4 regions of the Exiguobacterium sp. N4-1P genome follow, and region 3 is predicted to be linked to each of the others. Evidence: riboswitches for the same ligand, from Rfam matches in the RefSeq annotation. Region 3 holds a riboswitch; each other region holds the start of a gene.

Evidence for each region. A riboswitch is a leader RNA that binds a small molecule or an ion and turns the genes downstream of it on or off. The one in region 3 is predicted to bind S-adenosylmethionine.
Region 1: another riboswitch for S-adenosylmethionine. It lies ahead of A0126_RS11520 (methionine ABC transporter ATP-binding protein); the one in region 3 lies ahead of ribD (bifunctional diaminohydroxyphosphoribosylaminopyrimidine deaminase/5-amino-6-(5-phosphoribosylamino)uracil reductase RibD).
Region 2: another riboswitch for S-adenosylmethionine. It lies ahead of A0126_RS02135 (2,3-diketo-5-methylthiopentyl-1-phosphate enolase); the one in region 3 lies ahead of ribD (bifunctional diaminohydroxyphosphoribosylaminopyrimidine deaminase/5-amino-6-(5-phosphoribosylamino)uracil reductase RibD).
Region 4: another riboswitch for S-adenosylmethionine. It lies ahead of metK (methionine adenosyltransferase); the one in region 3 lies ahead of ribD (bifunctional diaminohydroxyphosphoribosylaminopyrimidine deaminase/5-amino-6-(5-phosphoribosylamino)uracil reductase RibD).

The regions. Positions count from the first base shown of each region.
Region 1 is NZ_CP022236.1:2,229,686-2,237,298, forward strand. Features, by position in the region: gene sufD (Fe-S cluster assembly protein SufD) at 1-497, opposite strand, end outside; gene sufC (Fe-S cluster assembly ATPase SufC) at 516-1,301, opposite strand; gene A0126_RS11505 (MDR family MFS transporter) at 1,458-2,684, opposite strand; gene A0126_RS11510 (MetQ/NlpA family ABC transporter substrate-binding protein) at 2,757-3,584, opposite strand; gene A0126_RS11515 (methionine ABC transporter permease) at 3,618-4,283, opposite strand; gene A0126_RS11520 (methionine ABC transporter ATP-binding protein) at 4,280-5,302, opposite strand; SAM riboswitch class I at 5,382-5,488, opposite strand; gene A0126_RS11525 (bifunctional cystathionine gamma-lyase/homocysteine desulfhydrase) at 5,548-6,714, opposite strand; gene A0126_RS11530 (PLP-dependent cysteine synthase family protein) at 6,707-7,613, opposite strand, start outside.
Region 2 is NZ_CP022236.1:393,938-401,550, reverse strand. Features, by position in the region: gene mtnA (S-methyl-5-thioribose-1-phosphate isomerase) at 1-696, opposite strand, end outside; gene mtnK (S-methyl-5-thioribose kinase) at 693-1,862, opposite strand; SAM riboswitch class I at 1,939-2,041, opposite strand; SAM riboswitch class I at 2,246-2,347, shown strand; gene A0126_RS02135 (2,3-diketo-5-methylthiopentyl-1-phosphate enolase) at 2,428-3,618, shown strand; gene A0126_RS02130 (2-hydroxy-3-keto-5-methylthiopentenyl-1-phosphate phosphatase) at 3,615-4,274, shown strand; gene A0126_RS02125 (methylthioribulose 1-phosphate dehydratase) at 4,271-4,891, shown strand; gene A0126_RS02120 (1,2-dihydroxy-3-keto-5-methylthiopentene dioxygenase) at 4,907-5,446, shown strand; gene A0126_RS02115 (arsinothricin resistance N-acetyltransferase ArsN1 family A) at 5,635-6,135, shown strand; gene A0126_RS02110 (MBL fold metallo-hydrolase) at 6,209-6,964, shown strand; gene A0126_RS02105 (pentapeptide repeat-containing protein) at 7,056-7,613, opposite strand, start outside.
Region 3 is NZ_CP022236.1:2,601,132-2,608,744, reverse strand. Features, by position in the region: gene rho (transcription termination factor Rho) at 1-475, shown strand, start outside; gene A0126_RS13270 (type B 50S ribosomal protein L31) at 573-818, shown strand; gene A0126_RS13265 (DedA family protein) at 854-1,504, opposite strand; gene A0126_RS13260 (thymidine kinase) at 1,687-2,304, shown strand; gene A0126_RS13255 (alpha/beta hydrolase) at 2,487-3,245, opposite strand; SAM riboswitch class I at 3,306-3,408, opposite strand; SAM riboswitch class I at 3,624-3,728, shown strand; FMN riboswitch at 3,881-4,025, shown strand; gene ribD (bifunctional diaminohydroxyphosphoribosylaminopyrimidine deaminase/5-amino-6-(5-phosphoribosylamino)uracil reductase RibD) at 4,184-5,230, shown strand; gene ribE (riboflavin synthase) at 5,215-5,841, shown strand; gene ribA (GTP cyclohydrolase II) at 5,841-7,025, shown strand; gene ribE (6,7-dimethyl-8-ribityllumazine synthase) at 7,027-7,488, shown strand.
Region 4 is NZ_CP022236.1:2,175,629-2,183,241, forward strand. Features, by position in the region: gene A0126_RS11220 (tRNA 5-(aminomethyl)-2-thiouridylate-methyltransferase MnmM) at 1-127, shown strand, start outside; gene A0126_RS11225 (alpha/beta fold hydrolase) at 166-870, opposite strand; gene A0126_RS11230 (GNAT family N-acetyltransferase) at 948-1,436, opposite strand; gene metK (methionine adenosyltransferase) at 1,578-2,786, opposite strand; SAM riboswitch class I at 2,915-3,041, opposite strand; gene pckA (phosphoenolpyruvate carboxykinase (ATP)) at 3,274-4,842, shown strand; gene A0126_RS11245 (EAL and HDOD domain-containing protein) at 4,910-6,166, opposite strand; gene A0126_RS11250 (alpha/beta hydrolase family protein) at 6,331-7,071, opposite strand; gene ytkD (RNA deprotection pyrophosphohydrolase) at 7,043-7,516, opposite strand.

The DNA.
Region 1 (7,613 bases), 370 kb from region 3:
TAAATCGCTTGCATCGGTACCGTCAGCTTAACGCCTTTAGGTACGTACAAGAATGTTCCGCCGTTCATGAGTGCTGCGTTGAGTGCTGCGAGACGGTCTTCATTGACGTTAACGCCTTCTGTCATGAAATACTTCTCAACGAGTTCCGGATGATGCTTCATCGCATCCTCAAGCGTCGTGAAGATGACACCGTTCGTTGCTTCACTGTTTTGCGCATGGACAAGTTGTCCGTTACGCGTGATCAACATATGGTCACGGTTTTCACCGATTAATGTTTCGATATCCGGCGTGAGACCTGTTGCTGTCTCAAGATCTGCTGTGCCTTCTGTGAAGTTCCAGCCACCGATTTTAATTTTTTCTACTTTTGGCAATGCGAGCGTTGGGGCAAGATCAAGTGCATCTTGGCGCTTAGAAATCATCCAAGCGGGCTCCCCTAAGCGAGTCGCACGTTCTGCCACTGCCTCGCGATTTACGGCAAGATTCAGTTCTACAGTCATCATGCTTCCTCCCTCGTCTTACGCTTTTGTTTCGATTTCGACTTCTTCGATGCCGAGTTCTTTTTTAACCCAGTCATATCCTTCTGCTTCAAGACGGTGTGCAAGTTCTTTTCCGCCAGACATGACGATTTTTCCACCCATCATGATGTGGATGAAATCAGGCTCGATGTAGTTCAAGAGACGCTGATAGTGCGTGATGATGAGGCAACCGAACTCAGGTGAACGCATTTCGTTAACACCTTTTGCAACGACTTTAAGTGCATCGATATCAAGACCTGAATCGATTTCGTCGAGGATTGCGATTGCTGGTTTCAGCATCGTCATTTGAAGAATTTCGTTCCGTTTTTTCTCTCCGCCTGAGAAACCTTCGTTGAGATAACGGTGTGCCATTTCGCCTGGCATTTCAAGAAGTCCCATTTGTGCGTCAAGTTGACGGATGAACTTCATGAGTGAAATTTCATCGCCTTCTTCGCGACGTGAGTTGATTGCTGAACGAAGGAAGTCAGAGTTCGTAACACCGCTGATTTCGCTTGGGTATTGCATGGCGAGGAACATTCCTGCTTGCGCACGTTCGTTAACTTCCATCTCAAGAACATCTTCTCCGTCGAGTGTGACTGATCCAGATGTTACTTCATACGTTGGGTGACCCATCAATGCAGACGCGAGTGTTGATTTACCTGTCCCGTTTGGTCCCATGACCGCGTGGATTTCGCCGCCTTTGATTTCTAAGTTAACGCCTTTCAAGATTTCTTTGCCGTCGATTGCGACGTGTAGATCTTCAATCTTCAAGTGTGAAGCCTTCATGTAGAATCCCTCCATCTATTCATTTCGTGTCTGACGATTCAGTTCACGAGAGTTACTAATTTAGTATCATTCTAATCTTAATGAATCATACCACATTATTCAAGCGTCATCGCTCATGGTTTTTTCTCAAAATGAAGCCTTTTAGTGAGAATGACTTTAAAGTGATACGACTTCTTTCTCTTCTTCCACCTTCGATCGTCTGTGAACCCGCTGTGACAGTAAGAGCAGTGGTATTCCGAGTAATGTCAAGAGGGCTAAGCAACCAAAAATCGGCAACGGACGATCGGCGCCAAAATAAAAAAGTAATTGTCCGCCGATGACCGGTCCGATTGACTGACCAATCGATGTTAAGCCCATCGCTCCGAAATAACTGCCCCGTAATTCCGGTTTCGCAAAACTATCGGTCAAGATATCGGTCATCGTGAACATCATCACTTCCCCGCACGTGAAGATGAACATCGCACCGATCATCAACCAGACCGTTCCGGCATTCCCCATGACGAATAAACCGAACGCGACGGTCGCAATCCCGACCGTAATCGAGACGAGCGGCGACGTCTTCATCCCGAACTTCATGATCGGGTACTGGACGACTAATACAGTCACGGCATTAATCGTGATCAATAAAGCAAACAAACTAGTCCCACCGGACAGTAACGTCGTCGTCGTCAAAAATTGCGGCAACGTCGAGTTGAACTGACTGTAGCCGAGAATCCCGAAGATGATCCCGGCGAGGGCAAACGTGAAAGCAACGTCCGTTTTCAACAGTTGAACGGTTGCACCGAACGAAACTTTTTTCCCGCCGTGACTCTCTGTGATCGGATACCGCTGAAACAGGATAAAAATCGCAATCCCGTACGCGAGATAAACAAAGGCTGTTATATAGAAGGTAATCGCTGTATTGCCGGCACTGAGCAATAACGCAATCCCCGGCCCGATCGCAGCCGCGACATTGATCATGGCGTAACGGATATTGAAGACGAACAGTCGATTTTTTTCATCCGTCGTGTCACTGATCAGGGCACGAGCGGATGGTTCGAAGATGGAACGAAACACGCCGTTCAAGGCACTCAAGGTAAAGAACGCCCAAAACGTCTCGACCTGGGCCAAGGCGATGAAGACAAAGACGAAGCCGAGTGTTCCGGTCAGCATCATCGTCCGACGCCCGTAACGGTCAGACAAGGTCCCGCCGATGAAACTCATGACAAGACTCGAGACGGCTGAAATACTGAGGACCCAGCCGACATCGACCGGGCTGAACTTCAGCACCGTCGATAAATAAATCGCAAAGAATGGCATCGTGATGAACGTCCCGAGCCGTGAGAAAAATGTTCCGAGCAGGACGCCGATCGTCAGCGGATGTAACTGTCGTAAACGGTGCACTTAGAATCCCCCTTCAACTAAAAAAATAATGCATCCTTCCATTATATAGGAAGAATGCATCATTCGAGTGAATTATTTGCTGACCGGAACGACGGCCCCTTTATATTCTTTCGTAATCCAATCCTGTGTCTTTTTCTCGTGTAAGATATCGAGCAATGCCGTCACACGCTCGTCTTTTTCATCACCTTCACGCGTGACGATGATGTTGACGTATGGTGAAGACTCATCTTCAAGGGCAATCGTGTCTTCTAACGGGTTCAAACCGTTATCAATCGCGTAGTTCGTGTTGATGAGGACAGCATCGCCTTCATTGTTTTTGTACGCTTGCGGCAAGAGTGACGCTTCGATATTCGTTTTGAACTCAATGTTCTTCGGGTTTTCCGCGATATCACTAAGCTGAGCATCTGTCGTCTTACCGTCTTTCAACTTAATTAAGCCTTCGTTTTGGAGGAACGTCAAGACACGTCCACGCTCCGCGACGTTTGAGCTCGTCAAAATCGTTGCACCTTTCGGTAACTCGTCAAGCGACTTATATTTCTTTGAGTAAACGCCGAGCGGTTCAACGTGGACGCCGCCTGCATTTTCAAATTTATAAGATTTGTTCTCTTTTTCCTGTTGCTCAAGGTACGGAACGTGTTGGAAATAGTTTGCATCGATTTCTTTTTCAGCGAGTGCCTTGTTCGGCAACACATAATCTTGGAACTTTTTGATTTCGAGTTTGTAGCCTTTTGCTTCATACTCTTTTTGAACGTGCTCTAGGATTTCAGCATGGGGAACGTTTGAAGCACCGATGACAAGTGTCTTCGCGTCGTCTCCTGAAGACTCTTCCCCACATGCTGCAAGACTGACTGCTAAGACGGATACTGCTGCTGTACCGACGAATTTTTTCCAAAGTTTCATGAATAATTCCTCCCAAGTTAACTAAAAATAGTATTATCGTTTATCGATTGCTTTTACGAGCAGGTCACCAATAATTTGAATGATGAAGACGATGACGAGAATCAACAATGTCGCGATGGCGATGACATCGTTTTGAGAACGCTGGAAACCTTCGATATATGCCATGTCCCCGAGTCCTCCTCCTCCGACTACTCCGGCCATTGCCGTGTAACCGACGAGCGCGACGAGCGTGACGGTGATACCGGAGACGATTGCTGGTAGTGCTTCCGGAATCAACACTTTATAAATGATTTGGAACTTCGTTGCCCCCATCGATTCCGCTGCTTCGATGACACCTTTGTCGACTTCACGCAGTGCCAGTTCGACCATCCGCCCGTAAAACGGTGCCGCCCCAAGAATCAGTGCCGGAAGTGCCGCTGTTGGTCCTAAGAACGATCCGACGATGATGAGCGTCACTGGAATCAATAAAATCAACAATATAATAAACGGAATCGAACGGAAGATGTTGACTAAAAAGCTGAGCACGGAATACAGTGCCCGGTTCTTAAACAATAAGTCTTCATTCGTCGCATACAACAACAGACCAATGATTAAACCGAGTATGAAAGTCGCTAGACCCGCGACGGCTGTCATATAAACGGTACTGCCGGTCGCCGTCCAGACCATTTCCCAATCGAGGTCGTTAAAGAATGTCGTCATCGGTGATCCACCTCCACTTCCACGTCACTCGCTTGAAGTTTCGCGATGACCGCTTGTGTTTCATGTGCCGCACCAATCAGTTGGATGAACAACGTTCCGAGTGCACCGTCTTGCGTCTGTCCGACGTTCCCGCCGATGATATTAAATAATAAGGTCGAATCTTTCATGACTTCTGCCAGGATCGGACTTTCTGCTGTCGAACCGACGAATGTCAGCTGGACGATTTTCCCTGTCGGATAGCGCTCACGAAGTTTCGCGAACGTCAACTCGTTTTCTGTAGACGACGTCAGTTGTTTGACGAATTCTTTTGTCATCGCTTGTTTCGGATGCCGGAAGACTTCTGAAACAAGACCCTGTTCGACGATTTTTCCGGCCTCCATGACGGCGACCCGGTGACAGATTTTTTGAATGACGTGCATCTCGTGTGTGATCAAGACGATCGTCAGTTTTAGTTTTTTATTGATGTCGACGAGTAACTCTAAGATCGAGTCCGTCGTTTTCGGATCAAGGGCGCTTGTCGCCTCGTCACATAATAAGACGTCCGGGTTTGATGCCAGTGCGCGGGCAATCCCGACGCGTTGTTTTTGTCCACCGGATAGTTGTGACGGATAAGCGCCTTCGCGACCGTCGAGTCCAACGAGTTGAATCAGCTCGGCGACCCGTTCTTTCCGGCGTGCTTTCGGATATCCGCCGAGTTCGAGCGGGAACATAATGTTTTCTTCGACCGTTCGTGACCAAAGCAAGTTGAAGTGCTGAAAGACCATCGAGACATTTTTCCGGACGCCGCGTAATTCTTTCGGTCGTAACGTCGTCATCTCGACACCGTCAATTTGAATCGAACCGCTTGTCGGTGCTTCTAACATGTTCAGCAGGCGAATCAACGTTGACTTCCCTGCACCGGAATAACCAATTATTCCGAAAATTTCGCCGCGCTCAATCGTGAGATCGACGTTTGCGACAGCTTCGACTTCGCCGCGCTTCGAGCGATAAATCTTTCCTACATCCTGTAAACGAATCACTACTGTCCCTCCTAAACATAAAAAAAAGTGCGCACGTTTTAGAGCAAACGCGCGCACTTTCAGTACACAAAACCATTTGCTCTCATCTTGCAGACGTTCGTCTGCTGGAATTAGCACCACTTCGGAAATAAATTCCGCGGTTGCCGGGTTTCATCGGGCCAGTCCCTCCACCACTCTTGATAAGAGTTATCGGTATTTAGTTGTTTTTAATATATTTTGAATATTAGCAGGGGTTATTTTGCTTGTCAAACAGTTTTTTCAGAAACTTTTTCGAGCAGACTGAAAGCATGCGTTAAATCTTCTTTCAAATCCTCTGCATCTTCAAGTCCGACCGAGATCCGGACGAGACCATCCGTGATGCCGAGTTCCGCCCGACGTTCTGCTGGAATCGATGCATGTGTCATCCGTGCCGGAACGGAAATCAAACTTTCGACCGCCCCTAAGCTTTCAGCAAGCGTGAAGAAGTGTGATGCTTCCACAAGTTTCTCTGCATTTGCAGCTGAACCGACATCAAAGCTGATCATCCCACCGAAACCAGTCGCTTGTTTTTGTTGAATCGCATGACCGGGATGCGATGCGAGCCCCGGGTAGAAGATGTTCGAGACGACGTCTTGCGCTTGCAAGAAGCTGACAAGTTCATGTGCTGTCTCTTCGATCGCTTCCATCCGGATACCGAGCGTCCGTAATCCACGGACAAGCAAGAAGCTGTCTTGCGGTCCGAGAATTCCACCCGTCGAGTTTTGGATGAAGTGGAGTTCTTCGCCGAGCGTATCATCGTTGACGACGACAAGCCCTGCGACGACGTCCGAGTGTCCGCCGATGTATTTCGTTGCACTATGCAGCACGATATCTGCCCCAAGCGCGATTGGTTGTTGCAAGTATGGTGTCGCGAACGTGTTGTCGACGACGAGCTTCAAGTCGTGACGACGCGTGATGGCTGCGATTGCTTCGATGTCCGTCACTTTTAATAACGGGTTCGTCGGTGTTTCGACGTAGAGCATCTTCGTGTTGTCCTGAATCGCCGCTTCCGTCGCGCTGAGATCCGTCGTATCGACGAATGTCACTTCGATGTTGAACTTCGGTAGGACACGTTGCATCAAGCGGAACGTTCCTCCGTAGACGTCGTCCGTCATGACGATGTGGTCGCCAGACTGAAGCAGATTGAAGACAGCATGGATCGCCGCCATCCCTGATCCGAATGCGAATCCACGGACGCCTCCTTCAAGATCAGCAATCAATCGTTCGATGCTCGTCCGCGTCGGGTTTGCTGTGCGCGAGTACTCATACCCGTCTTTTAATTGACCGATTTTTTCTTGCTTATATGTGCTCGTTTGATAGATTGGCGGTGTAACGGCACCCGTTGCCTTGTCTACACCCGTTCCTCCGTGAATCAACGCTGTTTTTTTACGCATGTGTCTCGTCCACCTTTTCAAAGATTTGTTGGCTCAAATACCGTTCTGCACTGTCTGCGAAGACGGTGACAATCGTACTTCCAGGATGGCGCTGGGCGATATCGAGCGCCGCGGCGAGTGCCGCTCCTGCTGAACTGCCGACGAGTAACCCTTCACGTGCCGCCAGTTCATGGACCTTCGTAAAAGCATCCGAATCAGAAATCGTATGAATTTCCTCAACTAAATCACGAGAAACGAGACTCGGCCATTTAGCTGTCCCGATTCCTTCTGTTTTATGCGGTCCGGCTGACCCTCCGTTGAGGACGGAGCCTTCCGGTTCGACGATTGCCCCTTTTGTCCCGAAGCGTTCTTTTAAGAAAGCCGTCGTTCCGGCAAACGTTCCACCTGATCCGCATCCGGCGACGAACCAGTCGATGTGACCGAGTTCCGCCACAAGCTCCGGACCAAGTGTCCGCTGATAAGTGACCGAGTTTTCTTCGTTTTCGAATTGGAGTGGCACATAACTGTTCGGAATCGTTTGTCCGAGTTCTTTTGCCTTATCGATTGCGCCTTGCATATCGAGTTCAGTCGGCGTGTTGACGACAGTCGCGCCGAGTGCCCGCATCAACGTCTGTTTCTCTTGACTGAACTTTTCCGGGACGACACAAATGACCTGTAAGTCATATTTTTTAGCGGCGAGCGCCAAACCGATGCCGGTGTTGCCGGCAGTCGGTTCGATGATCGTTCCGCCTGGTGTCACGTAACCCTGTTCGATTGCGGCATCAACGAGTTGGATACCGAGGCGGTCTTTGACGCTGCCCCCAGGGTTCATCCATTCGAGCTTCGCCAAAATCCGCGTACCAGCAGGCAAATCGAACGAAGTAATCTCGTACAGTGGCGTATTTCCGACGAGGTCGCGG
Region 2 (7,613 bases), 830 kb from region 3:
GATGATGGCGGTGATCTGCTTTTCCTTGATCGTATGCGCGACCATATTGTCCGTGATCAAGGTGACGTCAATCCCTGCCCGTTGCAGCTCCCATGTCGTCAAGCGCGCCCCCTGCAACAAAGGCCGGGTTTCCGACGCATAGACGGATAACGGGATGCCTTGTTCCTTCGCAAGATAAAACGGGGCCAGTGCCGTCCCGTACGCCGCTGTCGCAATCGATCCGGCGTTACAAATCGTCAACACCCGGTCTCCCGCTTGAAACAGCTCCAACGCATGCACACCGATTTGCCGTGACGTCTTGGCATCGGCTTCATAAAGGGCAATTACTTTTTGTTCCAGACGTTTCGGCAGTTCCTCGAGCGTTGTGCTCGAAAGGATAAGCTGATTGAGCGCATCGAGTACGTTCCGCAAATTGACGGCGGTCGGCCGGGTCGCCAGTAACTCCGCCGATACCGTCAACAGTTTTTGTTTGACCTCGTCAAGCGATCCCGTCGTCCGGAACGCTTCCTGCACGAGGACGAATCCACCGAACAGACTGATTGCCGGCGCCCCCCGGACACGAAGTTGTTTAATCGCCTCAACCGCTTGCGCCAAATCATGAATGACTTCGTACCGTTCTTCTTGCGGGAGACGGGTCTGATCAAGGATCTTTAAGCACGCCCGCTCATAGATGACACTACGGATAAACTCGCTCATCGGCTCAATTCCTCCGTCACGTCAAAATTCCGGAGATCGGTAAACGTCTTACATTCGCCGCGCCGTTTAATCAATGCCGTCCCGAGGCGTAACGCATGACGTTTCCGTTCAAGGCGCGTCGCAGCATCCGGAATTTGTTCCAAATCAGCGACCGGTGCCAAACCAATCGTCCGCCGGATCAGTTCACAACCGGCGAAACCGAGCGCGTCTTGGAGAATTGTACTGAGGACATCATCGACAAGCCCGGGTACCGTCCGGAAAGGTTCGACGGCTTCCCGTTCCCACAGTGCCGTGAACGTCGAAGCAAACGTCAGCCAGAACGTATCGATATCCTTCACCCGCTTCTCCCGCAACTCAGCATAGTTCGGATACGCCGCAAAGCAGAGGTGGGCAATGAACTGACCGACATCAAACCCGAACGGTCCGTAAAAAGCGAACTCCGGATCGATGATTTTCGTTTCGCCCGCCGAAGCAAAAATGCTTCCTGTATGTAAATCTCCGTGTAATAAGGCCTCCCCTTTCGTGATGAACAACGTTTCGAGCTTCGCGACTTCCCGCTTCAGTTTTTCGTCCTGCCAGAGCTGCTGTACGTCTGTTTCCAAGCCGCTCTCGATGTTGTTTGTTTCCGCGTCGTAAAACGGATCCGTAAAGATTAACTTTTCCGTAATGTCGCATAAATCCGGGTTGTAATAGTCACGTGCGACCTGTTTTTTTCCGACCGGACCGAGCGCAAAATCTGACGTGAAAAATAACGTCCGTGCCAAGTAAGAACCGACATGTTCTGCAAGGAGCGGGTAGGTTTCGCCTGCGAGCAATCCCGTCCGAACGATTTGCAGGTGCGACAAGTCCTCCATCACTGTATACGCTTCTTCATGACTCGCATGAAAGACCCGTGGAACGAATGGCGTCGCGTATTTTGCGAATTCCTTCAGTGCCAACTGTTCGATCCAGGCCCGCTCGAGTGACAAGGGCCAGCTTTCCCCGACGACTTTTGCATAAGGTAATGCCTGCTTCAAGATCAAACGTTCTTTCCCTGCCTGAATCCGAAAGACTAAGTTCAAGTTGCCGTCGCCGATTTCTTCTGCCGTCGCTTCTTCCTGTCCGATGAGTCCGAGTTCCCGGACACGTTTAATGGCGTCCTGTTCTGTAAATGCTTGATATGCCATCTTGCTTCCCCCTTCATTTCTACACAAAAAAACGCCGCTTTTCGTCATAGAAAAGAGGCGCGGGGTATCATCCGTCCTCTTATCTCTCAGACGAATGTCTGTTGGATGTAGCACCGTGCCGGATGGTCGGTTGCTGCGGCGTCTTCGGGCCAATTCCCTCTGCCAACTCACGATAAGAGTCATATGTGGTTGTTGTGTTCGATGTTGATTCGAATATTACGCCCGTCTTAAATCATCTGTCAATTCCAATTTTTAGTGAAAAACCATTTAAAAGACCGCCATCTATAGAAGCTGATTTCAAAAAAAATAAATTTTCAAAAAATTATTTGACATCACGTCCATCTCATGTAAAAATTGCAATTAGATTTCACAATTTCATCCAATTCTTATCAAGAGCAGACGGAGGGACGAGCCCTATGATGTCGCAGCAACCGACCAGTTGGCACGGTGCTAATTCTTGCAGCTAACACGCTGACAGATAAGAGTCCACGCGCAATTTTTCATGGTCTCTTGTCATTGACGAGGGACCATTTTTGTATTTTTTAACAAGGGAGAGACGACGATCATGGCGTACATTACCGCAACTTACCAACTCGGCGTGACCGATCAGTTACCAAAACGGGCAGAGCAAATCGCCCTCGGTCTGACGGTCGGCTCATGGACCGATTTGAATCACTTGGAACAACAACAGCTTGAATCCTTTAAAGGACAAGTCGTCCATACGGAAGAACACGACGGAAAAGGGTATGTCACGATCCGTTATCCGGAACACAACGTCTCACGAGACTTTTCGGCGATTTTGACGACCGTCTTCGGCAAGCTGTCACTCGACGGTCAAATCAAACTGACGGATCTTCAGCTTCCCGCTTCATTCACACCGGATTTCCCCGGTGCTAAATTCGGCATTGAGGGCGTCCGCCAATTGATCCAAGTCCATGATCGCCCCCTGTTGATGAGCATCTTCAAAGGCGTCATCGGACGGGATCTCGTTTTTTTACGGGAACAACTGGAAGCCCAGCTCGCCGGCGGGATTGATCTCGTCAAGGATGACGAAATCTTATACGACAATCCGCTGACACCGGCACTCGACCGGGCGCGGATTGGACGGGAAGTCCTCGATGCACACTATGAACGGACCGGTAAACGGGCCCTTTATGCGATTACATTGAGTGGTCCGGTCTTCCGCTTGAAAGAGCAGGCGAAACGACTGGTCGAAGCCGGAGCGACAGCCCTCCTGCTCAACACGTTTACATACGGGCTTGATGTCTTGCGGGAACTGGCAGCCGATCCGGAAATCCCGGTCCCGATCTTTAATCATCCGGCGTTGAGCGGTGCCTTGATCGCCAGTCCCGAGTACGGGATTGCCGCCCCGGTCCTGCTCGGAACGTTGCCGCGGATTGCCGGTGCCGACTTGACACTGTTCCCGTCGCCGTACGGGAATGTCGCCCTCGCCAAAGACTTGGCCCGCGGGATTGCCGTCGAAGCGACCCGAATCGGTGAGACCAAAACAATTCTCCCGGTCCCGTCCGCCGGAATCCACCCGGGTCTCGTCGCCCAGCTTGTTCGTGATTTCGGCGTCGATTCCGTCATCAATGCCGGAGGCGGTGTCCACGGTCATCCGCAAGGTGCTGCGGCCGGAGTCATCGCTTTCCGCCAGGCACTGGGCGCAGCACTGGCCGGCGAATCACTGACAAGTGCCGCCCACCGGCACGAGGAATTACGTGTCGCTCTCGATGCTTGGGGGATCACGAAATGACGATCCGGATTTTATGTGACTTTGACGGAACAGTAACGGAGCACGATAATATCATCGCCTTGATGCAGGAGTTCGCTCCGCCGGAAAAATTTGAACCGTTAAAACAAGGTGTGCTCGACCGGTCGCTCTCGATTCAATCCGGCGTCGGACAGATGTTTCAGCTGCTTCCGTCCAGTCAAAAACAGGACTACATTGATTTCTTGATGACACAGGCAGTCATTCGTCCCGGCTTCGACACCTTACTCGCTTTTGCCAAATCAAACGAGATTGATTTTTCCATCGTCAGCGGCGGGATCGACTTTTTTGTCCAGCCGATTCTTGCGGATGTACTGACGGACGAAGCGATTTATTGCAACGGCAGTGACTTCAGCCAGGAGACGGTTCGAATCGAATGGCCGCATGCCTGCGACGCGGCCTGTACAAATCAATGCGGCTGTTGCAAAACCTCGATCGCCCGGAAGCTGAAGCAGAACGGTGACACGATCATCGCGATCGGCGACTCCGTAACAGATTTTGAACTGGCTAAGCAGGCGGATCACGTTTATGCACGGGATTATCTGATCACGCTATGTGAACAGCACGGCATCCCGTATACGCCGTTTGAAAACTTTCATGACATATTGAATCATCTGCAGACAAAGGTGGTGTACACATGACCTTCTTAAAACGATATGAAGAATTACGTGCCGTCAAACAGGAACTTGCAGCACGCGACTGGTTCCCCGGCACAAGCGGCAATCTCGCCATCCGGACAGCCGATCAACCGACTGAATTTCTCGTGACGGCAAGCGGGAAGGACAAACGGCAGGATACACCGGACGACTTCGTCCATGTCGACGCGTCCGGTCAACTGATCGGCGAACAGACGGGTCGTCCCTCTGCCGAAACGTTGCTCCACGTCGAGGTCTTCAACCGAACGACTGCCGGGTGTTCCCTTCACGTCCATACGATTGACAATAATGTCATTTCGGAACTGTACGGCGACCAAGGCGAGATTCGGTTTGCCGGTCAGGAAATCATCAAGGCACTCGGCCGTTGGGAAGAAGATGCGGAAGTCCGTGTGCCGATTATCCCGAACCATGCCGACATTCCGACGCTTGCCGCTGCCTTTGCAGCACATGTACATGCCGAGAGCGGCGCCGTCCTGATTCGCAATCACGGCATCACCGTCTGGGCACCGACTGCCTTTGAAGCGAAAAAACAGTTGGAAGCATTCGAGTTTTTGTTCAGTTACACCTTAAAACTACAAACGTGCCGACAGGCGATTCATTAAAAGGAGGAATTTACAATGGCAACAGTACTTTTCCAACAGACAAACGAACGGTATACGGATCAAAATGAGGTCTCTTCATTCCTTGCTTCACGCGGCGTCTTATATGAACAATGGGACGTCTCGAAGTTACCGGGCGACCTCGTCGAGAACTTTACATTAACGGATGACGACAAACAGACGATCTTAACGACATTCGCGGACGAGATTAAAGATGTTTCGGAACGTCGCGGTTACCAGACGGCTGACATCATCGCACTGTCGGATACGACACCGAATCTCGATGAATTACTCGTCAACTTCCAAAAAGAACACCATCATACCGATGACGAGGTCCGCTTCATCGTCAGCGGCCATGGCGTGTTTGCGATTAAAGACGAGGAGGTCGGCTATTACAACATCGAGCTCAATCCCGGTGATTTGATTTCCGTTCCCGTCAACACGCGCCACTACTTCACGCTCCAGGAAGACCGGAAAGTGGTGGCGATCCGAATCTTCGTCACGACGGACGGCTGGGTGCCGATTTACGAGCGGGACGCCCTGTCTTCAGCAAACTAATTCAGTCCGGTCCGGCCCAAGTCTTCTAGCAATAGAGGACCTGGGCTTTTTTTGTACGGAAACGTCGTCTGACAAACATGTTTGAGGAAAGCGCGTGTACGGAAGCATTTCCTATTCTAGAAACATGCCGTTTGTTTCGTCCATCTCCGATATAATGAAGAAAAGGACACAAAAAGGAGCTGACGTGTATGATGATTCGTCTCGTTCAAGAAACCGACTTACCGGACGTGCTCGCCATATATAATGAAGGAATCGAAGACCGGATCGCGACGCTCGAGACGGATACGAAAGATCTCGCCTTCATGCAGCAATGGTTCAGTGAACGCTCCGAGCGACATGCCGGTTACGTTGCCTATGAAGGGGCAAAGATTCTTGGCTTCATTTCGCTCGATGCCTACAATCCGCGTCCCGTCTATCAGTCCGTCGGCGAACTGTCCGTCTACATCACACGGACCCACCGCGGACAAGGAATCGGAAAACGACTACTCGACATCATCGAAGAACATGCAATCATTCACGGCATGCATAAGCTGATTCTCTTTACGTTCCCCTTCAACCGGATCGGACAAAAACTCTACATCAAAGCCGGATTCCGAATCGTCGGTACCTTTAAAGAACAAGGAATGTTAAACGGGTATTACGTCGATGTCCTGGCCATGGAAAAAATTCTCCCTAAACCGGACCAATGATGTTTTGGATTAAAGGTTCGGCAAATCGGGAATATGAGACGAGGAAGATTCGTACAAGAAAGGAAGATTTCCTGTGAACATCCAGCAAATTCGAAATGCGACACTCGTCTTGACCTATGCCAACCAAGTTTTTTTAATTGATCCTTTTCTCGGTGAAAAGGGTTCGCTTCCTCCGTTCGACCATACACCGAACACCCACCGCAACCCCCTTGTCGACTTACCAGTCGATGTCTCGACCTTACTCGACCCGGATGCCGTCTTCGTGACACATCTTCACGCCGATCATTTCGATGAGGCCGCAAAACAATTGTTACCGAAGACGGTTCCGCTCTATGCCCAAAACGCGACGGACGCCTCTGTCATTAAAGAGGCCGGTTTCACCGACGTTCAGCCGTTCGACCAGGGTGTGACACTCCGTGATGTCAAAGTTTTCCGCACGAACGGTCAACACGGTGTCGGCGAAATCGGACAACGGATGGGACACGTATCCGGTCTCGTCTTTACACATCCCGATGAGCCGACGCTCTATATCGCCGGTGATACGATTTGGTGTGACGACGTCGATTCTGCGATTGATACCTATGCACCGGATGTCATCGTCGTCAATAGTGGTGCCGCCCAGTTCCAGACCGGTGAACCGATCACGATGTCGGAACGTGATTTATTAGCGGTCCACGCGGCAGCGGCTGAAGCGACGATCATCGTCTCGCATCTCGAAGCTGTCAATCACTGCCTGCTCCGCCGCGATATGATCGCTGACTTTTTAGCAGCAAATCATCTCTCCGCTCACTTTTTGATTCCGGACGACGGCGAGACGCTCTCCTTTTAAGTCTCTCCTTCGAGAGTCGTATGAATACAAAAAAACCGGACGTTTTCCGTTTCCCTAAAAGGAAGAGGAACAGCGTCCGGTTTTTTCATGTTCATTCTTGCGGAATGACAAGACCGAGTAATCGGGCAAATGCGATTGCTTGTCCTTCCGTCACGATCGCCCCTGTCAAAAAGCGTGGATCAATCGTAATCCCCGAGACGTCCGCTTGTCGCAAATCGAGTCCTTTTAACGGAGTTTCAACCCACTGGCTTTCCATCAATTCAACATCCTCAAAACGTAAATCGATGAGTTTCCCTTCGAAGAATTGTGTCTCCCGCATCGCCGTCTGCTCGAACGTTACTTGTCGGAGCGATGTCCGAATCACTTGTAAGTAATTCGCCTGGCATGCTTTTACCGTGACATGATCAAGCGTCGTTTCTTCTAATTGAACCCCCGTCAGGCGACAGTCCTGAAACAGAACGCGATGAAAACGACTGTCACGGAACTGACAACCCGTCAAATCACACTGCTCAAATCGGACATTTTCAAATGACGCGCGATCAAACACGAGACCCGCAAATGAGACATTCCGAAAACAGACTTGATTGGCATCGATCCGCTCCGTCAGCTCGATGGGTAACGTTTCTTTTTCATACAGCATTTGATACAA
Region 3 (7,613 bases):
CGGACGGACCTTATCAGGGGGGATTGACCCGGCTGCTTTCCATAAACCGAAACGTTTCTTCGGAGCAGCACGCAACATCGAACATGGCGGCAGTTTGACGATTCTCGCGACAGCACTCGTTGAGACCGGTTCACGGATGGACGACGTCATCTATGAAGAATTTAAAGGGACCGGCAACATGGAGCTTCATCTTGACCGGAAACTATCAGAGCGTCGCATCTTCCCGGCGATCGATATCCGGAAATCCGGCACACGGAAAGAAGAGTTGCTCCTACCGAAAGATCAACTCGATGCGTTGTGGACGATTCGTCGGACGATGAATGAATCAAACGAGTTCGTCGACAGTTTCTTGCGCAAGATTAAGGATACGAAAAATAATGAAGAATTCTTCGTTGAACTGTTGAAGGAAAAGAAGAAGCCGATTCGCCGGGCAGCAGCTAAACCACGGACGATCAAAACAGATACACCGACTTGAAAATAGGTATTGCGAGACGATGAAAAATCGTTTAGTATAGGAAGGTAACTTACTCTGGCTCAGCAAATGAACCAGGGCGGAAGGAGAGAAATCAACCATGAAACAAGGAATTCACCCAAACTACAACAAAGTTGTATTTATGGATTCAACTACTGAGTACAAATTCTTAACTGGTTCTACTCGTTCTTCGAACGAAACAATCACTTGGGAAGATGGAAACGAGTACCCACTCATCCGCGTGGATGTGTCTTCGGACTCGCACCCATTCTACACTGGTCGTCAAAAGTTCAACGCTGCAGACGGTCGTGTCGATCGCTTCAACAAAAAATACGGCCGCAAGTAATTGCGACCTATCCATTAAAAAACAGCCTGTCTCCATCACTGGAGCAGGCTGTTTTTGTATAGACTGAACTGGGCGCGATAGGTAAGGTAAGTCTTCAACACAAACGATGAGCCGATTGCGCCGGCAATGCCGGTGACGTACGGGAGCAAGTCAGGATTTGTCGCGAATTGTTCGAAGAGGCGACTGAAGGAAAAATGTCGGCCGAGGAAATACCCTGCGCCGAGAAAGACACTAATCCAAATCAAAGCCCCGGTATACGCATAGGCAGCGAAAACCCGAAACGGCATCTTCGAAACACCGGCAAAAAAAGCGGACAGTTGGCGAAGGCCAGGTATGTAGTAACCGATAATCAAGACCGACTTGCCGTAACGAAGAAAGCCGGCTTCTGCCGTGACAATGTGTTTTTCAGAAATGCGAAACTTCGGTCCGATTCGATGAAGCAACGGCATTCCGAGTTTCAGACCAAGCAGGTAGCTGATCGTCATCCCGATACAGCTTCCGGCGTAAGCGGCGAGAATCGTTCCGATTAAGGGTAAATTACCTTGATGCATCCAAAAACCGGACATGATCAGTAACGTTTCATCCGGAACAGGAAGCCCGATGATCCCCCCGGCTAGAAGAATCGCAAGTCCGAATGAACCATATTGATGAAGCACTTCATGTAATATGTGATGGATCGGGAACACCTTCCTTCATAAATTCTTCTTCTATAGTGTACAGGAAATGAGGACTGGTTAAAACGACAAGGTGGGGAATCATGGGAATGAACGGATGGATTTTTGATTTCGAGAAGTCAACTCTTTTCCTTATATTCGATTCGGGCTATACTCGTTAAAGTGACTAATTTTAGAGGACGGTGTCTGCAATGATGCATGTAATAAATCAGTATGGTTGGATTGAAGTGATTTGCGGAAGTATGTTCTCTGGTAAGTCGGAAGAACTGATTCGACGCGTTCGCCGGGCTCAGTACGGGAAGTTGCCGGTCCAAGTGTTTAAACCGGCAATTGACGACCGTTATCATGAAGAACATGTCGTTTCGCACGTCGGCAACTCTGTCATCGCGGTACCGATGGCGACGAGCCGTGACGTGTACGCGGCAGTCGCACAAGAGACACAAGTGGTCGCGATTGACGAAGTTCAGTTCTTTGATGATGAAATCGTCGATGTCATCGAGGCCCTCGCGCAGGACGGAAAACGTGTCATCTGTGCCGGACTCGATCAAGACTTCCGGGCGGAACCATTCGGTAAGATGCCGGAACTTCTCGCACGGGCAGAGTTCGTCACGAAACTGCAGGCGATCTGCCTGTCGTGCGGTGACCCGGCATCGCGGACGCAACGTTTAATCGACGGTCGACCTGCCAACTACAATGATCCAATCATTTTAGTCGGCGCGTCAGAGTCGTATGAGCCGCGTTGCCGCCACTGCCATGAAGTGCCGGGGAAATCGCAAGCCCTGCAACAATGGAAGAAACAGCAACAGAACTGATGAAGTAAACGAAGGACTGATTCATCAGTCAGGACAACATCAATCAAATGGCCGATACTCCCATCGTTTCAAGGGAGCATCGGCCATTTTTTTGCGCATTCATATTGTTTTGGACGGCTTAGTCGATGCTTGAAACACGCATCGAAACAGTCTTCATCCCTTGCTTTCGCGCAGGAAAGACATCAACCGGTGTGGGTCAAACGACTATATTGGTGTACAAAGTGTGTTGCCTCGCGGACAATCGTTTCTTGATCATAATCGAGGGTCGCGACATGATAGGAGTCAAGCAGGCAATAGCTCCGTTTGTCCGTCGAACCGATGACTTGATAAAGGTAATCCGAACTTTCAGGCGGGACGACATGGTCTTCGGCAGAATATAAAATAAGTGTTGGAATCTCGATGGCTGGTAAGAGTGGACGTGTCTGGTCAATCAAGGTCAAAAGTTCCGATGCGCAGACGACAGGGACCTGGTCATAGATGATTTCAAACGCTTCACGTTTAATGTCTGGGGTACTTTCTTTTAAGTAGCGTGGACAGTCTTCAAAAGATAATGCTTCATAGGCAGGAATCGCTAACGCTGCATTGATCGTAATCAATCCGTCAGCAGGTAATCCTTCCGCGACGAGTGCAAGGGCAAGTGTCGCACCCATCGATTGTCCGGCGATGAAAATGGACGAACAATGATTGGTTAAGACGTCGAACCCTTGGCGGAGGCTTTGTTTCCAATCTTCAGCAGTCGACGCTTCGAAATCACGGATGCTCGTCCCGTGTCCGTCGAGACGCGGGGCATACACGGTAAACCCTTGGGCGGCAAACTGCTCTCCGACAGTACGGACGCTTTGAGGGGTTGCGTTAAAACCGTGAGACAGTAAAATACCGATTGGACCTCGTTCAATCAAAAAAGCTTCTGCGCCAAACAGGACGGGTGATGATGAATTCATAAAGGGTTCCTCCTTCTATTAAAAAACTCGTAGTGCTTTAGGCGCACTACGAGATTCTCGTAAGTATCATCCAAAGCATCGGCTTTGCTGGTCGGAGCACCTTGCATGTTGCAGGTTGCCGTGGGTTCGTAGAGCCAGATCTCTCGCCCACTCTTGATATATCGTATAGGAATTGTCGGAATAATCATTGTGAAGAGAATAGCATTGATTGAAATACGTTGTCAAGACGTCAAAAAGAAGTCGAAATTGATAAACTGGGTAATTTGGTTTAATTTTGAAAATATGGTTGACTTGAGAAAGGAATCCCCGTAGTGTAAGCATTAGATTCACGACATAAGAACGACTTGAAACATCACACATATGAACTTCATACCGTAGCACTTATCGAGAGAGGTGGAGGGACTGGCCCTACGAAACCTCGGCAACAGACTTCTTACGTCGTACTGTGCCAATTCCGTCAGACGTTTGTCTGAAAGATGAGCGGAGCGGATTCTGCCTTAGTGCAGATGGAAGGATCCTTTTCTTTTAAGAGAAGGGTCCTTTTTTTGATGTTTTCCTAAAAAAAGAGAATGAAATACAATTCATTTTGTATTTTAGAATGACCTGTGCTAGTCTTGAGCTGTATAACTCAATAACCAGTTCTTCGGGGTAGGGTGAAAATCCCAACCGGCGGTGATGCGATTGATAAATCGATGAGCCCGCGACCTGCAGTGTACGCACTGTGGCTGACTTGGTGAGACTCCAGGGCCGACGGTAAAGTCCGGATGGGAGAAGGACGAAACAATGCGCTTGCTGCCATTTTCTGAAAAAATGTTTTCAGGGAAAGGTCTGTTTCTGTATGTGTAAAAACAGAAACGCGAGACGCTTATTTCGTCAATCCTTCAATCACGACGCCCCTTTTACAGGAGGCGTCTTTTTTATTGAAAGGAGCGGAAAAAATGGAAACATTCATGAGTTATGCGATGCAACTAGCACACATGTTAAACGGTCAAACGAGCCCGAATCCGAGTGTCGGCTGCGTCATCGTCAAACAGGGGCGGATTGTTGGTTTTGGGGCCCACCGTTATGCGGGAGGACCCCATGCCGAAGTCGAAGCGCTCCTCATGGCAGGTGAAGCAGCACGCGGAGCCGATCTCTACGTGACACTCGAACCGTGCAATCATCACGGCAAAACACCGCCGTGTACGGAAGCAATCCTCGAAGCAGGAATCAATCGTGTTTTTATCGCGACAGAGGACCGCCACGCGCTCGTCGCAGGAAGCGGTATCACACGTCTCCGTCAGGCGGGGATTGACGTCGAAGTCGGTCTACTAAAAGACGAGGCAGTGGCACTGTATGAACCATTTTGGACGGCGATTGAACGAAAACGTCCGCATGTCACAGTGAAAGTCGCCCAAACGATGAACGGGACGATTGCGACGGGTGAACAACGCTTTATCACTTCGGAAGCGGCACGTGCTGACGGACGGCAGTTACGCGGGATACACGACGCGATTCTCGTCGGAAGCGACACGGTGATCATCGATGACCCGGCACTGACGTTGCGCAGTTCGACCGGCATCGAACCGGTCCGTGTCATTGTCGATCGCCGCGGGCGCCTGACTGAAACATTCCAAGTCTTAAACGATGGCTTGAATCCGACGTACTGGCTGACGGAACAGCCACGAACAAGCGAACGGGCGAACGTGACGGTTTTCGTCGGGACGTATGCGACACCGGACCAAATCCTCGAACTTTTATATGAACAAGGTATTCGCAGTCTGTTGATTGAAGGTGGTCCCACGATTCAATCCGCATTTTTAGAAGCGGATCTCGTGGATACGATCGAACTCTATCAGGCACCGTCCCTCTTCAGTGGGACCAAGTCTCTGACGACGGAACAGGACATCGAAGACCGTTTTGATTTAGTGAAAATGAACCAAATCGGACAAGACGTCCATCTCCAGTATGTACGAAAGGAGAGGATGACATGTTTACCGGATTGATTGAAGAACTCGGCACAATAAAACGGAAAGTCCCCCGTCCGAACGGGCTGGCGCTCGAAATTGAAGCGACAGCAGTGCTTGACGGAACAAAGATTGGCGACAGCATTGCCGTTGATGGGATTTGTTTGACGGTGACGGCGATGACGAAGAGCGGATTCACGGCCGATGCCGTCCATGAGACGATCCGAGCGACGTCGCTGCAGACGTTACGGGTCGGAGCAGCCGTTCAACTCGAACGCGCGATGCCGGCGAATGGACGGTTCGGCGGTCACTTCGTCAGCGGTCATATCGACGGAACGGCTCGGTTTCTCAGCCGGCGACCGGACGGTGAAGCGATGGAATACCGTTTTGAGGCAGGCGACTGGAGCAAGTACTGTATTCCGAAAGGATCGATTGCGATTAATGGGACGAGCCTGACACTGCAACATGTCGGAAACGACGCGGTGACGATTTCATTGATTCCCCATTCACGCCAAGTCACGACGTTCGATCGCTTGCAGACGGGTGCCCTCGTCAATATCGAATGTGACTTGATGGCGAAACATCTCTATCACTTTACGCAGAAGGATGCGAAAACGGACTGGTCGGCATTTTTAGGAGGCGAAGCATGATGAACGGATTTGATTCGATTGAAGAAGCAGTGGATGACTTAAAACGCGGACGACCGATCATCGTCTGTGACGATGAAAACCGTGAGAACGAAGGGGATCTCGTGTTACTTGCGGAACATGCGACACCCGAGATGATTAACTTCATGATCACTTACGGCAAAGGACTCGTCTGTGTCCCGGTCAGTCCGGATATCGCAACACGACTCGAACTCCGGCCGATGACAGATGTCAACACGGATCCGCACGGAACGGCTTTTACGATCAGCATTGATCATGAAGATGCGAAAACCGGCATCAGTGCAGCGGAACGGGCAATGACGATTCAGCGGATGTTGACGGATGGTCCAAAGCAGTTCAAGCGTCCCGGACACATCTTTCCGTTGATCGCAAACGAAGGCGGCGTTCGCGTCCGGCGTGGTCATACGGAAGCAGGGATTGATTTGGCACGGCTCGCGGGAAGCGCCGAAGCGGCCGTCATCTGTGAAATCATTTTAGACGACGGGACGATGGCACGGGTTGATGATTTAGTGATGTATAAAGCAGAACATGATTTAAAAATGATTACGATCGATGCTCTCGTCCGCTATCTCGAGCGCTCTGTCCGCCGTGAAGCGGAAGTCTTGTTACCGACGAGGCACGGGGCGTTTCGGATGCTTGGTTATACGACACCTGACGCCAAGGAACATGTCACGGTGCTATCAGGTGAAGCAGAAGACGGGATGCTCGTCCGGGTTCATTCCGAATGTCTGACGGGTGACGTCTTCGGATCAAAACGGTGTGACTGCGGTCCGCAACTCGACGCGGCGCTCGACCGGATTGAACAAGAAGGCGGCGCTGTCCTCTACTTGCGTCAAGAAGGGCGGGGGATTGGTCTGATGGCGAAGCTGAAAGCCTATGAGCTCCAAGAACAAGGACTTGATACGGTCGAGGCGAACCATGCGCTCGGATTTGCAGCCGACTTACGCGACTACGCCGTCGCAGCAGCGATGCTTCAGGACCTCGGTGTCACGAAAATCCGTTTGATGACGAATAACCCGGATAAACAGCAAGCGCTCGAAACGTACGGCATCACTGTGCTTGAGCGGGTTCCGCATGAAGTACCGGCAAGTTTAGAAAACCACCAGTATCTCAAAACCAAACAGACGAAGCTCGGGCATCTGCTCGATCTCGAAGGAGGAAAATAAGATGGTATACGAAGGATTTTTAACGGGCGAAGGACTCCGGGTTGCGATCGTCGCGGCACGGTTCAATGAATTGATCACTTCTAAATTAGTCGGAGGAGCAAACGATGCCTTCCGTCGTCACGGTGTCGAAGCGGATAGCGTCGATACGGCGTGGGTGCCGGGCGCATTCGAGATTCCGCTCGTCGCGGAGAAACTGGCGAAAAGCGGTAAGTATGATGCCATCATCACACTCGGTGCCGTCATCCGCGGTGCGACGTCGCATTACGATTATGTCTGCAATGAAGTCGCGAAAGGTGTTGCCGGTGCGTCGCGTGAGACGGGTGTTCCGATCATCTTCGGTGTATTGACGACGGACTCGATTGAACAAGCGGTCGAACGGGCCGGCACGAAAGCAGGGAACAAAGGGTATGAGTCGGCGGTCTCTGCCATCGAGATGGCGAACTTGTTACGCAGCTTTCAGTAATGTTTCTCTATCGGATGTAAAACGGGGACAGACGTAAAAGTCAATCCGCCACCTGTTAAATCGTTCAAAAGGAATCACTCGTTTCACGCGACTCCTGCAGGAAAGCGCGTGGAAAATGAGCGATT
Region 4 (7,613 bases), 430 kb from region 3:
CGATTATGTCGAAAGTCTTTCGCAGCAAGACTACGCCGTCTTACAGTATCGTTTTCTCAATCAACAAAACAATCCACCTTTCATCATCGCCATCGAAAAAAAATTAAAAAAGCAAACACTCGATTAATAGTAAAAGACGCTGTCAGCACGACAGCGTCTTTTTTGTCATTCCTCAACCATCTTCAAAAAAAGCAATAATTTTTCAGCGAACCGCGTATTGAGACGTTCAAAGCTGAAATGCGGAAATCCATGGAGCCGTTGAAGATAGATTTGATCGCCACCCATTTTCCGGCAAATCTCTAACGTATATTTTACGTCCGCGAATTGATCGTCCGGTGCATAAAAACAAGCGAGGTTGACTCGTGGTAGTTTCTTCCGCTCTTCATCATGTAAGACGATTTCTTCTTCAATCTCCCGGTACTGTGCATATGTCAACTCACCGAGACGTGCCGTATCTTCACTATTTTGACCAAACGGCAACATCCCGAGTGGCGCATCCGGTCGAAAACGATCGAATGCACTTGCAAATACTTGTTTGACGCCACCGAGTTGTTTTGAATTATGCCAATCAAATAACGGCGAAATATACGACAAACTCGCAATCGGCAATTCATATTCCTGCAGTAGCCGGTTGACGACGAGTGCGCCCATGCTGCAGGCGATGATATGAATCGGTAACTTTCGTTTTCCGGCTTCTCGTAAAGCATCCTTCAGCAGTTGTTGATGTTCCTCAAGCGATATTCGGCGCGGTGCGTCTACACGTAACACTTCATAATCCTTTTCAAGGACTCGAATTAACGCATCGCTCGGCGTCGCTCGCAGTTGAAGGGGATAGACAAGTACGATAATTCCTGTTGCTTGATCTTCCACAAACTCACCTCTTCATACAAGTATCTCTGTATTATAACGTTTACATCTTGATGTCAAAACCATCTTAAGTTGGATTTTCATTCATATATACGCTTTAAGCGTGTCACAGGTTCCACTTGACCGAAAATTTCTTCAGTCGTTTCACTTTCTTCTTTAAAACCGAAAGAGACTAGAAACTGGCGCGCTTTATAATTTCTTGATTCAACGTAGACTTCAATTGGAGAAGCACCTTGGTGTTCAAGTTCACGAATCAACTTTCGCCCAATCCCATTTTGTTGATATTTCGGTAGTACGTACAAGCGAACGATTTCCCACGTGCCGTCAACATCGATTGCATGGATGAAACCGACGATTTCTTCCTCGATAATGGCGACATTGAAATATTCTCCCCGCGCTTCCTCCGCCGTCCGAATTGCTCGAACGACTTCTTCTTGCGGATACGCCTCTTGTACGAAATGGGCTTTCGAGCTTTCCGAGTAAATCTCTTCATACGTATCCATCCAAGAGGTGATGGCAATATCATGAATGCGTGCCGCATCAGTAGGAATTGCTTCGCGTATCTCCATATCGGACTCCCCCTTTTTTCCGTTTACCGGTACATGTTCTTTTACCCTGTTCTAGAAAAATCATTCGTTTCCCTCCAAAATTCGAGACAAACAAAAAAAGTTCAGAAACAAACTCGTGCGAGTCTGCTTCTGAACTGAAAATTAAGCGAATCGTTTCGCTTGTTCTTCAAGAATTGCTGCTTTATCAGTTTGCTCCCATGGTAATTCGATATCTGTACGACCGAAATGACCATAAGCTGCTGTCTGACGATAAATCGGACGGCGAAGATCAAGCATCTTGATGATCCCTGCTGGGCGAAGATCGAAATTTTCGGCAACGAGTTCGACGAGTTGTGCTTCTGGAAGTTTACCTGTTCCAAACGTATCAACTGCAATCGATACTGGGTGCGCGACACCAATCGCATACGCAAGTTGAACTTCTGCTTTATCTGCAAGACCAGAAGCTACGAGGTTTTTCGCGACGTAACGTGCTGCATATGCTGCAGAACGGTCAACTTTTGTTGGATCTTTACCAGAGAATGCGCCGCCGCCATGACGTGCATAGCCACCATACGTATCAACGATGATTTTACGTCCAGTTAATCCTGCATCACCTTGTGGTCCACCGATGACGAAGCGACCTGTCGGGTTAATGAAGAACTTTGTTTCCGCATCGATGTATTCTGATGGAATCACAGGTGCGATGACATGCTCTTTCAGGTCTGCTTGGATTTGCTCAAGCGTCACTTCTTCTGCATGTTGTGTTGAGATGACGATTGTATCGACACGAACCGGTTCGTTGTTCTCATTGTATTCTACAGTTACTTGCGTCTTACCATCCGGACGGAGGTAGTCAAGTTGTCCAGTTTTACGGACTTCTGCGAGACGACGAGCAAGTTTGTGTGAAAGTGAGATCGGAAGTGGCATCAATTCAGGCGTTTCTTTCGTTGCATAACCGAACATGAGACCTTGGTCCCCTGCACCGATTGCATCGATTTCTTCATCTGACATGTTACCTTCGCGTGCTTCAAGCGCTTGGTCAACACCGAGAGCGATATCTGCTGATTGCTCATCGATTGAAGTCAATACAGCACAAGTGTCTGCATCGAAACCATATTTAGCGCGTGTATAGCCAATCTCACGAATTGTTTCGCGAACGACTTTCGGGATATCGACATAAGTCGATGTCGTGATTTCACCTGCGACGAGGACAAGTCCTGTCGTGACAGATGTTTCAGCAGCGACACGAGCATTCGGATCGGCTGCGAGGATTGCATCTAAGATAGAATCCGAGATTTGGTCACAGATTTTATCCGGGTGACCTTCAGTAACTGACTCCGACGTAAATAGTCGGCGATTAAGGTTTGTCATGTTTGACCCTCCCAAAAAAGAATTTGACGGTGTACTCATTTCCCCTAGTTGAGTGGGACGGTAAAATGAAAAAAACCTCTCCATGTCCAAAAAATGGTCAGGGAAAGGTTGTGCGTTCTTCCTTTACCCTCTTATCGTTCGAAGTGTTTACTTCGCTTCAGGAGAGCACCTTTTCCTTCATTAATAGAATTCTTAATGTAGGACGGTTGCCGGGTTTCTTCGGGCCTTGTTCCCTCCACCTGCTCAGAATAAGAGTATCCGTTACGAATTACATGATATAAAGTTGTGACCACTCTGTCAAGCTACGTTTTAATTTCTAGTCGAAACTTTCCCGAAGAGATGTTAAACTGTTAATGCTGAAAGCGTTTCCAAATAAATAGAAATCAGCGCTAAAAAAGGATTGCTCACCCTTTAGTATGTCATATATAATAAATGTGTCATACTAAATGTCAGAGCTAAACCAACGTAGGGGAAAGGTGGGGTCAGGATGCCGATGACGGTCCTGAATATCGAAGAGCTACTCAAGAAGGAGCATGTGTTCAAACAACTATCTGTTGCTGAGCTAGTCGAACATGCAATTCGTAACGAAGAAGGGGTTCTTGCTGAAAATGGCGCTCTGTCTGTAGAAACGGGGAAATTTACAGGTCGTTCACCTAAAGACAAGTTCATTGTTCGCGATCAGTCATGCGAGTCACATATCGATTGGGGCCATGTCAATCAACCGATGGAAGCAGACAACTTCGAACAACTTTTACAAAAAGTTCTTCGCTACATGAATGAAGCAGATCAGCTCTACTACACAGAAGCTGCTGCTGGTGCAGACACTCATTTTACCCTTCCGGTTCGGATCGTGACACAATATGCTTGGCATAATTTGTTTGCAAAACAACTATTTTTGCGTGAATATCCGACAGAAGCTGCTTTTGAGCCTTTCACGGTTATTTATGCGCCTCACTTCAAAGCAGATCCGAAAGTCGATGGAACGAATTCCGAAACGTTCATCGCCATGTCATTCGAACATCGGATTGTCTTAATCGGTGGAACAGAATATGCGGGCGAAATCAAAAAATCGATTTTCTCTGTCATGAACTACCTTTTACCTCAACGAGACGTCTTATCGATGCATTGCTCGGCTAACGTCGGTCATGAGGGTGACGTCGCTTTATTCTTCGGATTATCCGGTACTGGTAAGACCACACTGTCTGCTGACGACAGTCGTCAATTGATTGGTGACGATGAGCACGGGTGGTCCAACGACGGCGTCTTCAATATCGAAGGTGGCTGTTACGCAAAAACGGTCAACCTATCGCACGAAAAAGAACCACAAATCTTTGATGCGATTCGTTTTGGCACTGTCCTCGAAAACGTCGTCCTCGATGATGCACGAATTCCTGACTATGATGATACGTCAAAAACGGAAAACACACGGGCCGCTTATCCGATTACAGCGATTGATAATATTGCAGTACCATCACGCGCCGGACATCCGAAAACGATTGTCTTTTTAACAGCTGATGCTTACGGCGTCCTGCCGCCAATCAGTAAGTTGACGAAGGAGCAAGCGATGTATCACTTCTTATCCGGGTATACATCGAAGTTAGCCGGGACAGAGCGTGGCGTAACAGAACCGGAAGCGACATTCTCGACATGCTTCGGTTCACCCTTCTTACCGCTCATTCCTGAAAAATATGCAACGATGCTCGGTGAGCTCATCGACCGGCACGGTGTCACGGTTTACCTCGTCAATACAGGCTGGACGGGTGGCGCATATGGGACGGGAAGTCGGATGAAGCTTGCATATACACGGACGATGGTCAATGCAGCTGTCAACGGCACACTCGCTGATATCCCGACGGAAGAGCATCCGATTTTCGGGCTACACATGCCGCTCGAAGTCCCTGGTGTCCCAAGCGACTTACTCAACCCTGTCAAAGTTTGGTCGGATGCTGATGCGTATGAACAACAAGCACGGGCTTTGGCGACTAAATTCAAACAAAATTTCACACGGTTCGATAGTGCAACTACTGAAATCAAATCAGCAGGGCCACGTGTTTAATTAAATTAAGATAATTAAAAGGCACCAGACACTGTATGTTCAGTGAGCTGGTGCCTTTTAACGTCCATCAGACGATTGAATCTTCTTCATCCGGTTGCAAATGAAGTTCTTTTTTAGTCAACCAATCTTGACTCTCTTTTAATAGTGCATAGGCACGCTGTTTTGAAATACCAAAACGATGGGTTAGTTTTTCAAACTGTTCAAATTCACCACGGTCGGCACTAATCGCGAGCAATAAACAATCACGAAACGGATGATCTTTTCCTTGTAACACGATTTTCAACGTCGACTCGATTGGTAATTGATCAATGATTTCATCAATATCGACTGACAGTAATGCATCGATATGCGAGAGTAAGCCAATCATGTAGGCACTTTCCGGACGTAACGTCTTTGTTTCAAGTGCAAATAACTCGCATAACTTGGCACAATGCAGTGAAGAACGCAACAACTCGTCTGACCACTTGTACGGACTCGCAAGTCGCATCTCTCGTAAAACGATTAACGAAATCCAACTTTTAAGTTGTGAAAACCCGAGTAGTGAAATCGCTTGACGAACGGATTCGACGGTATTTCGAAGACCAATCCCGGGAGAATTGATGAGCTGGAGGACTTGCACACTAATGTATGGATTTCCTTCGATTTCATCGACGACTTGGTCATAATACTCATCTGATTCGAGCCACTTCAACATCTTTAACAATACAGGCAATTGTGGCGGAACAGCCTTCCCTTTCATCAACATCGGTTTTGCATAAAAATAGCCTTGGAACCAGTCGTACCCCATGCTCAAACTACGAAGATGATCTTCATGCGTTTCGACACGCTCTGCCAACAAACGGATATGCGGATAGTTTCGTTTAACGATATGTAAAATCGCACTTTGTTCACGTGGGTTGATTGCTTCGATATCAATTTTTATTAAATCAATTAAATCAAACAACTCTGGACCATGATTTCGTAATAAATCCGTCACGAAATCATCCAAGGCCAATTGAAATCCAGCCTCTTTCCATTTTTTCAAAACCGACAGCATATGTGAATCGATGACGACGGTCTCAAGCACCTCGATGACAAATCGTTCCGGATCTAAGTGATCAATCAGCTCACCTTGTAATAAATCACCGGTGAAATTGATGAATAAACGTTTTCCTTCTGCCACTCGATCGACACCTAAATGGACGAGCGTATTCGTCAACACGTCCATCGTCGCTAATTCACCATCAAAAATAGCAGGCGCTTCCACTGAACGATATAATAATTCAAATGCATCGATGGCACCGGATCGATTCACGATTGGTTGTCGTGCCAGCAAGATTTCCATCCCGTTCTCCCCTTTTGTCTTCCACCCTATTGTTCACTTCATATTTTCTAGTATACCAAATATTGTTTTTTGTTTAAAAAATGCTTTTTTAAAACATATCAATGTTACTGATTTCCTAAAAAAAGTCACCCCGGCTGTTCGAGGTGACTACATCCTATGTTCCATCAGCGCAACATCCAATCGATGATTTCCTTCGTCACAGCAAATTTTTCGTGCAACGGAAATTGATGGGCCTGCTCGTAAATACGAAGCCGCGTCTGACTCGGATAGCGCGCAGCATAATTCGTTGCATGACGTAAGCGAACCTTTTGATCGTACCGTCCGTGAATCAGCAAGACTTGCCCTTGTGGAGCGGCGTAGAGCGGCGAACGGATTTGATACGCTTGTTGTTGCGTCTCTGGCAATCCACCCGTGAAACGGCGTAACATTTTTTGCATCGTTCTCTGTTCTTCATATGTCCAGACGAGATTCGTCACCCCTGCCCATGAGACCGTGCGCGCGACCGGGCGATGATGTGCCAACAACAAGGCCATCTGCCCACCACGAGAGAAGCCAAACACCGAGACGCGTTCCGCGTGACGGGTTAACCAATCATATGCCCCTGTTGCATCACGAATATCATGATGACCAAAATCTTCCTTCCCTGTGCCTCCTAAGTTCCCTCGGTAAAAAGGGGCCATGACTAAAAATCCGGCTTGAGCAAACTGCATCAGTCGCGTCGGTCGAACCATTCCGATATTACGTGTCCCGCCACGTAAATACAGCATCCCTTGCCCATTCGGACGTGTCGGTAAAACGACATAGGCACCGACCCGTTCGTGATCAGATGTTTCATAGTATATACGAAACGTCCGGAAGGGACCTTGCTTCGGCAATTCAAACCAATCGGCGTTCGGCGAGTACACGAAGTGTCTCCGGAAGGACACGGTCCTTCATCATAAAGCTGTATTTTCGATTCGCGTCAAGACGCTGCGGGAGGTCGTCCAACAAAAAGGCTCCGTCTGTCTCATCGACAGCGAGATGCGGAACGAGTGATTCGATTTCGGCGAAATAGATATTCTTAATGATTGTATCGCCTCGTCCTTCGACACGATATTGACCAATGTAGGCGAGGCTTGCGATGCTACCGCCTGTCTCCTCCATCACTTCCCGGCGTGCCGCTTCTTCCGCTGTTTCACCCGGTTCGACTTTTCCCCCAGGAAACTCGTACCCGCGCTGCTTATGATGCGTCAATAGCCATTTCCCCTCGTACACGGCAATGACCCAGACATGGAGAGGTTTTGTCGAGAAAGGATGATCATCGAAACTCAACTCAACTTGATTTTGATAGTAATCTAAAAATCTAATCACGTACGTGCACCTCATTTCTTCTTCTACCTTCACTTTACCTGTTTCGAAAGCATTCTAAAAGTGAAAGTGCGTAGGAATCGAGGAGAATGACAAAAAA